One region of the Paenibacillus rhizoplanae genome, then DNA from elsewhere that is predicted to be linked to it. Evidence: riboswitches for the same ligand, from Rfam matches in the RefSeq annotation. Region 1 holds a riboswitch; the other holds the start of a gene.
The links. Region 1 has a riboswitch for cyclic di-GMP ahead of ACFSX3_RS09605 (flagellar assembly protein A). Riboswitches for the same ligand answer to the same signal wherever they lie in the genome.

Region 1 (5,594 bases):
GCACGAAGCTTGCGACCATCTCCGGGTCCTTCTTGATGACAGACTCCGTAGTGAACAAAGTATCGGCATAGAAATTGATGCCATAGTCGTTCGGGTCGATAATATTCACTTCCTTGCCCTGCTCCTCTACAGCCAGCACTTCATTAATAACATATCCGGGCCAGGCCTTAACCTGACCGGTTAACAGCGGACTCAGATCATATTTGACCGGCATTTCTTCGATTCGCGAAGGGTCGATGCCCGCGCTTTTCTCCATGGCCCGGAAGGTCAGCTCTTCGTTGCCGCCCAGCTTTATGCCCACCTTTTGCCCGGCCAGATCCTCCATCGTCTTAATCCCGGACTCTTTGAGCGTGAACATGACGAACGGGGTTTTGCGGTAGATTGCGGACAACGCTTTGACCGGGACGCCTTTCTCTCTGGCGATAACGACCTGGTCGGCACCGGTAACTCCGAACTCCTCACTGCCGGAAGCTACCATCTGCACAGCCGGGAAATCCGAACCCCCCGGACGGATCTCAACATCCAGCCCCGCTTCTTTATAGAAGCCTTTTTCCACTGCGGTATAAAAGCCGGCAAACTGCGCCTGGTGAATCCACTTCAGCCGGAGCACCACCTTTTTCAGCTCGCCTGAGCCTTCCGCTCCCTGGCCTTCGGCCTTCCCGGCTTCCGTATGGTTACCGCAGGCAGTCAGGAGCAGCATTAGCGAGGTTAACAGCATCAGCGCTTTCGTTCTGGACTTGTTCCACATGGTTATTCCCCCGTTTATGAATGATTTAGTATTGCTCCAGCGCACGCAGCACCGCTTGTGAATCACTTACACTGCCGAACACCCCGCCCTGCATTTGAACCATACTCAGCGCCGCCAGGTGATTCGCTTCATCCGTTGCTCCCGTGCAATCCGCAAGGATCAGACACTCGTACCCGCGGTCATTGGCCTCCCGCATCGTGGTGTGTACACAGACATCGGTAGTAATACCGGTCAGAATCAGATGGGTAATTCCTTTATTCTTCAGGATCAGGTCCAGGTCCGTTGCATAAAAGCTGCCTTTGCCCGGCTTGTCTATAATGTACTCTCCGCGGGCAGGCGCCAGCTCCTCAATGATCTGCCAGCCGCGCTCCCCCCGCACGAGGATTCGTCCCGCCGGTCCTTCGGAGCCGATCTCGGCCCCGATCTGGCGGCTGCGCCACCTTTTGTTCGCCGGCAGATCCGACAGATCCGGCTTATGCCCCTCGCGGGTATGGATCACGGTGAACCCTTCGATGTCCCGGATACGTGCCAGCAGCCGCTGAATGGGCTGAATCGCTCTTGCCGTTAATGAGAGGTCATAACCCATTCTCTCGACGTAACCGCCCTTGCCGCAAAAATCCGTCTGCATGTCGATAATCATCAGCGCTGTCTTCGCCGGGTCAACTGCCCCGTCATAAGGCCAGATGTAAGGTGTTGCTGCAATCTGCATGATTTATGCTCCTCTCCTGATGTCGCTATCTCCATTAATGTTATTTTAGTTAACATTAATTCGCGTTTCCTTGGTATGAGTTAGATTATATTACAATGAATTTGGGATGTCTTCGGTTTTATTACGAAATAATATACTGAATGTTTGTGTTTATTTACATATCTAACATATACATTACACAAAAACACAAAGCTTGGTCGTCGCTGCCGTAAACATTTGGCCGTCCGCTGCTTTTTTCTTTTTCCACCTGCCGGGCGCAGAGGACAGTTCCCCCTTTTCTTGTTCTCATGGCTTCCATAAGATGTAAGCGCTGGGAAACCAGTTTTTTTGTCGAAATAGAGCTGCATATTTCGAGTTTTTTGATAAATAGGCATAATATAGTTGAAAAATAGCTCTTTAAGTACTAGAATTAAGCTTGTTTGCAGAAGTTAATGCCACGCAAGAACTATTTATGACTCTTTTTGTCGATTACAGTCGACTACAAATAACCACCTCTACAGGATGTATATCATTGATCTATTTCTAAAGGCAAACTTCCCGAAAGGGCAGGACGCAAAGCCATGGGCCTAAGAACGCCAAATCCCGCGTTTAAGGTCGCCAGGCTGCCAATAGAGACCACTTAAGCCGGCTGTTCACGGGAAGTCCTCCCGGGCTTGATGATGTTCTTTTTCTGTACGAATTGCCATTGATCATACGAAAAAGTGAGGTTACAACCATGCCGCAGCATTATATCGAACCAAGCCGATATGAATTCGTAGAGTCCCTGATGCTCGAACGTAAAGGGCTCCTGGATTCATTCTCTGTGGAGGGCCGAGCTTCTGACGGGACACATGGAGATAAGAATGGAATTATCCTCGTGCAGGACAACCAGATATTCATTACGCCTCCGCTGCCCGGAGGCGCTCCCGCCCGGATTTCTGCGATCCACCCTGTTGTCCTGAAGATCAACTGGAAGACCGTTACAGAACCAACCGAGGTGACGAAGGCGGATTATATCACCTGGGAGATCTGCGAGAAGCCGCAATACGAAATTACCGTATCGCCTGACAAGCTCAAGGTCCACTTCACTCTATACCGTGCAGAGAAGTACGCCTGGAATCTGGTCAACTGTCCCGCTGCTTTCGAGGCGGTCGTCCGTGCCCAGCCCAACCCGGCGATGCTGCTGTCCACGCTCACTATAGAACAGATTATCGCCTCACTGGACAACCGTTTTATTCTGCGCAACCTGAACATTCCCGCCCTGTACGCGGAGCTGGAGAACCCTACATATCTTCCCGTATGCATCGCTGAAGGAAGAGCCCCGCTGCCCGGCAAGGAAGCACGGCTGGAATTCCTGCTGCCTGAGCATACACTAGAGGGGAACCGGATGTTTCAGGGACAGGGAGCCCCGGGTCAGAAGCCTGCGGAACCCTTGGAGTATCTCCGTTTCCCGGGAGCCCCCTTTACCTTCGCAGGCGAAGTCTTCGCCCGCAAACTGCCGCCGGAAGAGGGCATTCCCGGCTTCGACACAGACGGCAGAGTCCTGCCCCCTCCCCCTCCGCAGGATGTCTACTTCGCTGCCGGTAACCATGCCAAGCTCCTCCCCTGTGGTAATATCGTGGCCCGGCATACCGGCAGACCCCGCATCTGCGGAGGAAACGGCAGCGTCCGGATATGTGATTTCCCTCCGGTCCGTCTGCTGACCAGGGAGACGGCGGATACTGCGGGCGATGTTATGTTTGCAGGCGACGTCATTGTACCGGGAGATCTGGAAGGACCTGTACGTATCGAAGCCCTGGGTAATGTGTACGTCTATGGAGATATACGCCAATCCACAATTATAGCTACCGGCAGTATTTATGTTAGCGGCCAGGTCACCGGCAGCGGCCTGTACGCCGGACACGCGGGGGTACAGCAGCATCGTCTGCACAGCCTCGCAAGCCTGCTGCGGACTGAGGCGGACGGACTGCGTGAGGCAGCGCGCCAGCTGGCCAAGAACGTGGAATCTCGCCAGCAATCCGTGAAATACGGCCTGGTGGTCATGCTGCTGCTGGAGGGTAAATACAGCCACCTCGAAAGCCTGATCCGCGATCTCCAGGCTGCGCTGAGCCGTATGAACGGGGCGTTCGGCTCCGGCACGGACCAGCTCTGGCAGATGCTTGAGGTATTCGCCCATCCGGGACAATTCACCGGGTACATCACAGACAGTGTCCTAAGCCTCTTCTCCAGGCTGCTCCTCAAGCTGGGCGAGGAGATTGAGCTGCTCCAGGAGGAGCATGCGGTGATTAATCTTGCCCGGTCGCAGGAGAGCCGCCTGGAGTCTGGCGGCAAGCTGCTTGTGCGTGATTCCTGCTAAGACTACTACTATATAAGGAGAAGTGAGAGCGTGCGATATAACCGTCTGGGCAATAGCGGCCTGCAGGTATCTGCTCTGGGTCTTGGAACCAATTCATTCGGCAAACGCGCAGATCAGGAGACCTCGGTCCGCATTCTGCACACCGCTATGGATCAGGGCATCAATTTCATCGATACCGCCAATATCTATGCCGGCTCTGAATCGGAGCGGATCATCGGCCTTGCGCTTGAAGGCAGACGCCAGAGCGCAGTGCTGGCGACCAAAGCCGGATTGCCGAAGCATGAGGGACCCGGCGGCAGCGGCTCTTCGCGCCATCATCTGATGCAGGAGCTGGAGGGCAGCCTGCGCCGCCTGAAGACAGACTATGTGGATCTGTATCAGATCCACACCTTCGACCCCTACACACCGCTGGAGGAAACACTGCGCACGCTGGATGATCTGATCTCCGCAGGCAAGGTGCGGTATATCGGAGCCTCCAATTATGCCGCCTGGGAGCTGATGAAAGCGCTCGGGATCAGTGAAGCCCGTAACTGGGCGAAATACATCTCCATCCAGTGCAGCTATTCGCTGGCTGACCGCACGCCCGAAGCCGAGCTGCTTCCGCTCTGCCTGGATCAGGGCCTGGGCATCATCCCGTACTTCCCTCTGGCGGGCGGCATCCTTACCGGCAAATATGCCGGAAGCAGCAGCGCCCCTGCCGGCTCCAGAGCAGAGACTGATCCGAACTTCCGCCGCTTCCTTACCCCGGAGCGCATCTCGCTCGGGGAGCAGGTTCAGGCCATTGCGGAGGGGCAGGGCACCTCACCTGCGGCTCTATCCCTGGCCTGGCTGATGAACCGGCCCGCCGTCTCCACGGTGATTGTCGGCGCGACTACAGTAGAGCAGGTAGAGCATAATCTGCAGAGTCTCTCTGCTTCGCCGGATGCGGGGATACTTGAGCAGCTCGACCAGGCCAGCGCCGCCTTCCGCACCGGCGAGCCGTTTGCGGTCTACCGGCTGCCGTAAGCGCTGACGTTCATATCCATATACAAACAAAGCGAGCCTCCGTATACGGAGACTCGCTTTTGTGTATTTTGGCTAATGATGAATTTGTATTATACCGCAGCGATGAACCGTTCCATGTCTTCCTGTACGGTAGTAATGCCGCCGATGCCGAAGGTATCTACCAGTACCTTGGCTACATTAGGCGACAGGAAGGCCGGAAGTGTAGGGCCCAGGTGAATGTTCTTCACGCCCAGATGCAGCAGCGCCAGCAGTACAATCACCGCTTTTTGCTCATACCAGGCAATGTTATAGGAGATCGGAAGATCGTTGATATCCGCAAGACCAAAGACTTCCTTCAGCTTAAGCGCTATAACCACAAGAGAATAGGAGTCATTGCACTGGCCGGCATCAAGCACGCGGGGAATTCCGCCGATATCGCCAAGCGCCAGCTTGTTATATTTGTATTTGGCACAGCCTGCGGTCAGGATCACCGTGTCACTCGGCAGCTCTGCCGCGAAGTCGGTGTAATAATTCCGGCTCTTCATCCGTCCGTCGCAGCCGGCCATGACGAAGAATTGCTTGATGGCGCCGCTCTCTACTGCTCCAACCACCTGATCCGCCAAATTCATTACAGCCGCATGGGCGAAGCCGCCGATGATCTCGCCTGTCTCAATCTCCACTGGAGCGCTGCAGCTCTTAGCCTGCTCGATCAGAGCTGAGAAATTCTTCTCTCCGTCCGCGCCTGCCGCGATATGCTGAATTCCCGGATAACCGGTATTGCCGGTAGTGTACAGCCGGTCCTTGTAGCTGTCCTTCGG
Region 2 (5,594 bases), on a different contig from region 1:
GTGCCGGCCTTTACCGGACTGGGTGCGCCTTACTGGGATATGTATGCGCGGGGTGCCATATTCGGCTTGACGCGGGGTACCACCTCCGCACATCTGGTACGGGCGACGCTGGAATCACTGGCCTTCCAGTCCCGTGATGTCATCGACGCCATGCAGAAGGATGCCGGCATGCCGCTCACCGGGCTAAGAGTGGATGGCGGTGCGGTGCGCAACAATCTGCTGATGCAGTTCCAGGCTGATATTCTGGGCAGCGAAGTGACACGTACAACCTATGCGGAGACTACGGCACTTGGTGCTGCGCTGCTCGCCGGGCTCACCTCCGGAGTATGGACCCGTGAGCAGCTGGAGAGCTTCAACACCGCCGAGAAGGTCTTCTCGCCGCAGATGGAGCCGGAGGAGCGGGAACGCAGATACGGCGCCTGGCAGGATGCTGTGTCGCGCACGATGGGCTGGGAGAAGCATGAGGGTAAGCGCGAGGCAGACGTTAGAGCAGAGTAGTGGTATAGAACAGAAACGGCCCGCTGGCAGAAACTCTGCAGCGGGCCGTTTTTTTAATTGAAAATATAAGAAATTATATATTTCACACGATAAACGGTAAGATTAGTACTCCATTACAAATGCGACATTCTGCCATCCGGCACCTACGGTCCAGAACAGGACCTTGTCTCCACGTTCAAGCTGCCTTGTAGTGACGGCTCTGTGAAGGGCAATGAACGGGCTGCTGGTCGAGGTATAACCGAACTCGTCGCCTATGTAGACTGCGACCTCAGGGTCAATGCCTATTTTGCCGGAGACCGCCTTGATGTTCGGAAGAGACAACTGTGAGAAGCAGGCAGCCTTGACCGACTCGGGGGCAATCCCGTTGTTGCTTAGCAGGGTGTTGATCGATTCGGAGGCGGCATCCACACAGATGGAATCATCGAACGGTATGAACTTCACATTGAACTCTCCTGCGGCAACACCGGCGCGTCCGAGCTGAGCCAGGCCTTCTGCCGGGAAAAGGGAGTTGCCATACACACAGGTGTCTGTCTGATAGATAGAGTCTATGAAGCCGACCGAATGCTCATCGCGTTCCAGGATGAGCGCGGCAGCGGCATCACCGAAGTTCGCATAATACACCGGATCATTCTTGTCCGCATGCGGCGCTACGTAATCGGAGCCGATGACCAGGGCGCGGCGGATTCTCGGGTTCGCCATCATCTGGCGGCTGACCTGTTCAACCGAAGCGGTCATTCCGGCACAGTTGGCATTGCTATCAATACAGATGGTATGCGAAGCGCCGTTAATCAGGCGGTGAATCATCAAGGAGTTCGTTGGAAATATATATTCAGGGGTCTGGCTTGCATAAGCGATCAGGTCAATATCAGGGCCGGTTAGACCGGTCTTCTCCAGAACATTGCTTGCGGCTTCAAAAGCCATTGTCAGGGAGTTCTCATTCGGGCTGTCGATGCTGTAGCGGTTCTCACGGCCCAGAGTAGCCAGCAGTCCACGGATATCAATACCTTTGTCGTCAAAATGCTGAATGAAAAAGTCATTGCCGATTCTTTTGCCTGGATGGTAGATATCAATGTCCTTAATACGAATCCCAGCCATAGTGTAGACCCCCCAAAAGTTTTGTTGGCTATACTTCCTCGAATATATTCCGCAAACTCGCATCATAAACAGTCAAGCGGACTGGGTGTACTAAGCCGTGAGTTTCAAGCAGATGATTTTGGTTTAAAAAAGATTAACTAAGCTTGTACGGTTGAAGTGATCTCCAGGTTCTCAAGTCCGGCTTTGCGGCCCAGGCGTGCCAGCTGCATTTTGAGGATCGGGTTATTCTCCAGGGTAAGACTTACTTTCTGGAAGCCGTCTGCCTTGAACATGATGAAGCAGCCTTCAAGCAGCGGCACAACATCAGGAGCGGTTACATTCAGCTTGCGGCAGTCGATATCCAGCGCATATTCAGCAGGGGTAATCGGGTTGATGGTCTGCTGGTAAGCCTGAATAGATTTGAGTCCGTCCTCGTTAGAAAAGGTTCCTTCCAGCTCAATATTGATTATTTTCTTCGCAGTGTCTGTCTTCAAAATAAATTGTCCCATGTTGATCTCTCCCTAAGTGTAAGTTTTAATACCTCCAAAATATCGTTCCTGCGACTCTATTCGACAAACCGCAGTTGAATTTGGGATATTTTACCTCTATTATAACCAGATCCGTCTAAAATTCGCAACCAGAAAGTCGAAAATTGTAGAATTATGAAGATTTTTCTCTGATCTCCTCCAGGGTATCCAGCAGCACATTAAAGGCCGAAATCACCCGGGGGGCACCGATACAAGGAACCAGATGCAGCAGCACACCCTTGATCTGCTCAACGGTCATGCCAACACGGAGCGCCATTACATAATGAACACCTAACTGCTCATATTGCCCCATCGTAATCAGAGACGAGATCACCGCAATCTCTTTCCAGTCAGAGCCAATCGTGGTCCGTTGAAAAATATCGCCATAGGCATTGCCCATGATATATTCGGCTAATTCCGGAAAATGCTCTTTGATTGGAGCCAGTGCCTTGGCCCCATAATCTCCAGAGAGATCAGTGAAATGTTCAAGTCCGCTGTTCATGTTCTTGTTCACGCTTTGGCCTCCTGATAGTAGGTTAGTAAAGGTGTGGGATACGGCTTCCTTACGTTAGATCCAGTGTACGGTGGGCCGTAGGAGGCATCTCATCTCGGTCAGTCAACAGCTCAATGACAGCTGCCTTGTTAAGGGCTACAGCTTCGCGGATTGCCGCTTCGAACTCTTCCTGCGTCTCACATCGGAAGCCGGCTGCACCCAGAGATTCGGCGAATTTCACGGCATCCATCGGAACCTCGAAGATCGTACCGTCAATCCGGCCGGTAGTTTTCTCCATGCCCTTGAGCGCCATATCCAGCTGCATATTGTTCACCACGATGAAAATCACCGGAATGTCCTGGCAAACGGCGGTGTTTATTTCAGCTCCGAGCATCATAAAACAGCCGTCCCCGGTAATACAGAAGACAGTCTCCCCGGGTGAGGCGGTCTTGGCGCCGATCGCCATGCCAATTGAATTGCCCATGCAGGCAAAGTAGGCATCGAATATGAAGCTGCCGGGCCTGCGCACATTGAACCATTTCACAGCATTGAAGCCATGGCTGCCGTCATCTACAAACACGCTGCTGTTGTACGGAATCAGATCGCTCATCGTGCTCAATACCGAAGCCAGAGAGAGCCCGTCCAGCACGGGCAGCTCGTCATTGTAAGCATTGGAGATTGTGATTTCATGCTTGGTAACCTCAGAGGAGTCCAGCTTCTGGAGATACAGCGCCAGGTTGTCCCGCAAATCCCCGCCGACAGCGATGGTGGATGAGGACAGTATTTTGCCGACAAAGGTTGGATCTACATCGAACTGGATCAGCTGCTGGGGATGATTCTCCAGCTTGAGGTTGCAGATGGTCATATCGCTGAGACGGGAGCCCAGAACAATGAACAGGTCGCTATTGTTCAGTAATTCATCCCCGTGCGAGGAGCCGCCAACGCCGACAGGACCGTGATAGAGCGGGTGATCATAAGCTATGGCGCCTTTGCCGCCTGGAGAGGTGACTACAGGAATGTTGAAGGTTTCGGCCAGCTGGACCAGTTCCTGATGGGCCCCCGAGCGGTTGACGCCTTTACCGGCAATGATCAGAGGTCGGGCGGATTCATTGATCGCCGAGATAACCCGTTCATAGTTTTGGTAGCTGACCAGCCCTTCGCGTTCCGGCAGAACAATCCGGCATTCCGCGAGCCGCTCTGTCTGCACATCAAACGGAATGCAGAGATGGACCGGACCTTTTTTGTCACCGAGGGCGATGGATAGGGCATGGTTGAAAATCGTGCTGAAGTGATCGCCGCGTTCAACAAGCTTGCTGAAGAGGGTGGCCGGCCGGAACATATCCGCCAAATCAGCCAGATAGGAAGAGGAATCCTGACATTGGGGAATGCCCAGCTCCTTGATGGACTGGTGGCCAGTGATAAAGAGGACGGGAAGATTATTGGCCTTGGCATGCGCTGCTGCGGTGAGCAGGTTCGTTCCGCCCGGACCGGAGGTGCCGAAGGCTACCCCGAGGCTGCCGGTCTTCAGAGCATAACCGCCGGCTGCGAAGCCGGAGCTGGATTCGTGCCGGCCGGGAATAAACTGAATGCCATAGTCAACCATTTTCAAAGCGATGGGGCAAATAGACTTGCCAATGATTCCAAAAGAATGTGTCACTCCTAGATTACGTAATGCTTCCGCCATATAATCTGCAACTGTCTTCAGAACATCCACCCCGCAAGTTGTTATTTGTATACGTCAGCAATAGAAAACCTGTACTCAAAAATAGGAGCACAGGCCTGTTGCACGAATCACCATAATCAAACGCGAAACCTAAGGCGTTCACAGTTTTTCAGCAACCTGGCTGTCATGATCCCACTTCAGAAATGAGACTGTAGATCCATGGCTTTGCGTCATTCCCTTTCGGTGAATTTTGCCGGTATGCGGTTATAAATTAAGCAAAGGAGAATTTTCCTTTACAATATATTCCTTGCTCCTCTTTTGTCAATAACCCTTGTGAGAAGAAGCTCGGAATTTAGCGAATATTCAGGAGTAAAAATCGCTAGATATTTGGATTTTCAAACTTTTGAAAATGGTTGTCTCTGGAAGACTAAAGTCTTAAAATGCAAATGAATATTAAGGGCTATAATTTTGGAAAGTGAGCACAAAGCCTCATTGCATCCCGGGTTCGCTGCAAAACGTTATGATTTTATGAGAAATACAGGATTGAAATATCTGTTAATAGGTCTTAAGTATTGGCGTGGTGGAGAGTCTGCTACTAGTTAAGCTATGGTACTAGAACATTTATAGTAAAGAAGTGCAAAACAGGATTCTTCGTGTTATGCACAATTTCAACAATTTGTGAATATTACATAACACTCTTTGTTCTGCCCAAAAAAAGAGACACCTCCCGCAGAAAATTCCGCAGGCGTGTCTCTTTGTGCCGAGGCTAAAATTTGAAAATATGAATCGTTTTTTGCAGATTGAAGACTGCGGAGGTCATCTTCTCTGTCTCCTCAGCTACGGATTGCAGCGCGTGAATCTGTTCGTTCATCGCTGCGGATACCTCTTCGGTCCCTGCGGCGGTCTCCTGGGTGATGGCTGAGATATTCTCGATCGCCCCGGAGATCTTGAGCGCGCTCTCCAGCATAAGATCACTCTCTGCGGAGAAGGAGGAGATCTGCTCGGTTATGTATTGGACGCTATGTACAATTTGAGCAAAGATATTGGCCGTCTCCGTTATCATCTCATTCTGTACCTGGACTACCTCTTCGTTGATGGCGATGTTATCAATGGCCTGCTTGATATCCGCTTCAATGCTGCGTACCAGCCCGAACACCTCTTTGGTTGAAGCGGTGGATTCCTCGGCCAGTTTGCGCACCTCCTGGGCAACGACAGCGAAGCCACGGCCATGCTCGCCTGCACGGGCGGCTTCAATGGAGGCATTGAGTGACAGAAGGTTGGTCTGTTCAGCAATTTCGGTAATCGTCTTGGTAATCATCGTAATGCCGCGCGCGTTCTG

Region 2: it holds a riboswitch for cyclic di-GMP, as region 1 does, so the genes downstream of both, ACFSX3_RS09755 (thiamine pyrophosphate-binding protein) here and ACFSX3_RS09605 (flagellar assembly protein A) in region 1, are expected to answer to the same signal.

Annotation. Positions count from the first base shown of each region.
Region 1 is NZ_JBHUKY010000019.1:410,639-416,232, reverse strand. It holds gene ACFSX3_RS09615 (ABC transporter substrate-binding protein) at 1-748, opposite strand, end outside; gene biuH (biuret amidohydrolase) at 774-1,457, opposite strand; cyclic di-GMP riboswitch class I at 1,975-2,067, shown strand; gene ACFSX3_RS09605 (flagellar assembly protein A) at 2,173-3,792, shown strand; gene ACFSX3_RS09600 (aldo/keto reductase) at 3,823-4,797, shown strand; gene hcp (hydroxylamine reductase) at 4,887-5,594, opposite strand, start outside.
Region 2 is NZ_JBHUKY010000020.1:8,631-14,224, forward strand. It holds gene glpK (glycerol kinase GlpK) at 1-498, shown strand, start outside; gene ACFSX3_RS09740 (3-oxoacyl-[acyl-carrier-protein] synthase III C-terminal domain-containing protein) at 601-1,593, opposite strand; gene ACFSX3_RS09745 (hypothetical protein) at 1,731-2,081, opposite strand; gene ACFSX3_RS09750 (carboxymuconolactone decarboxylase family protein) at 2,233-2,613, opposite strand; gene ACFSX3_RS09755 (thiamine pyrophosphate-binding protein) at 2,663-4,276, opposite strand; cyclic di-GMP riboswitch class I at 4,424-4,520, opposite strand; gene ACFSX3_RS09760 (methyl-accepting chemotaxis protein) at 5,022-5,594, opposite strand, start outside.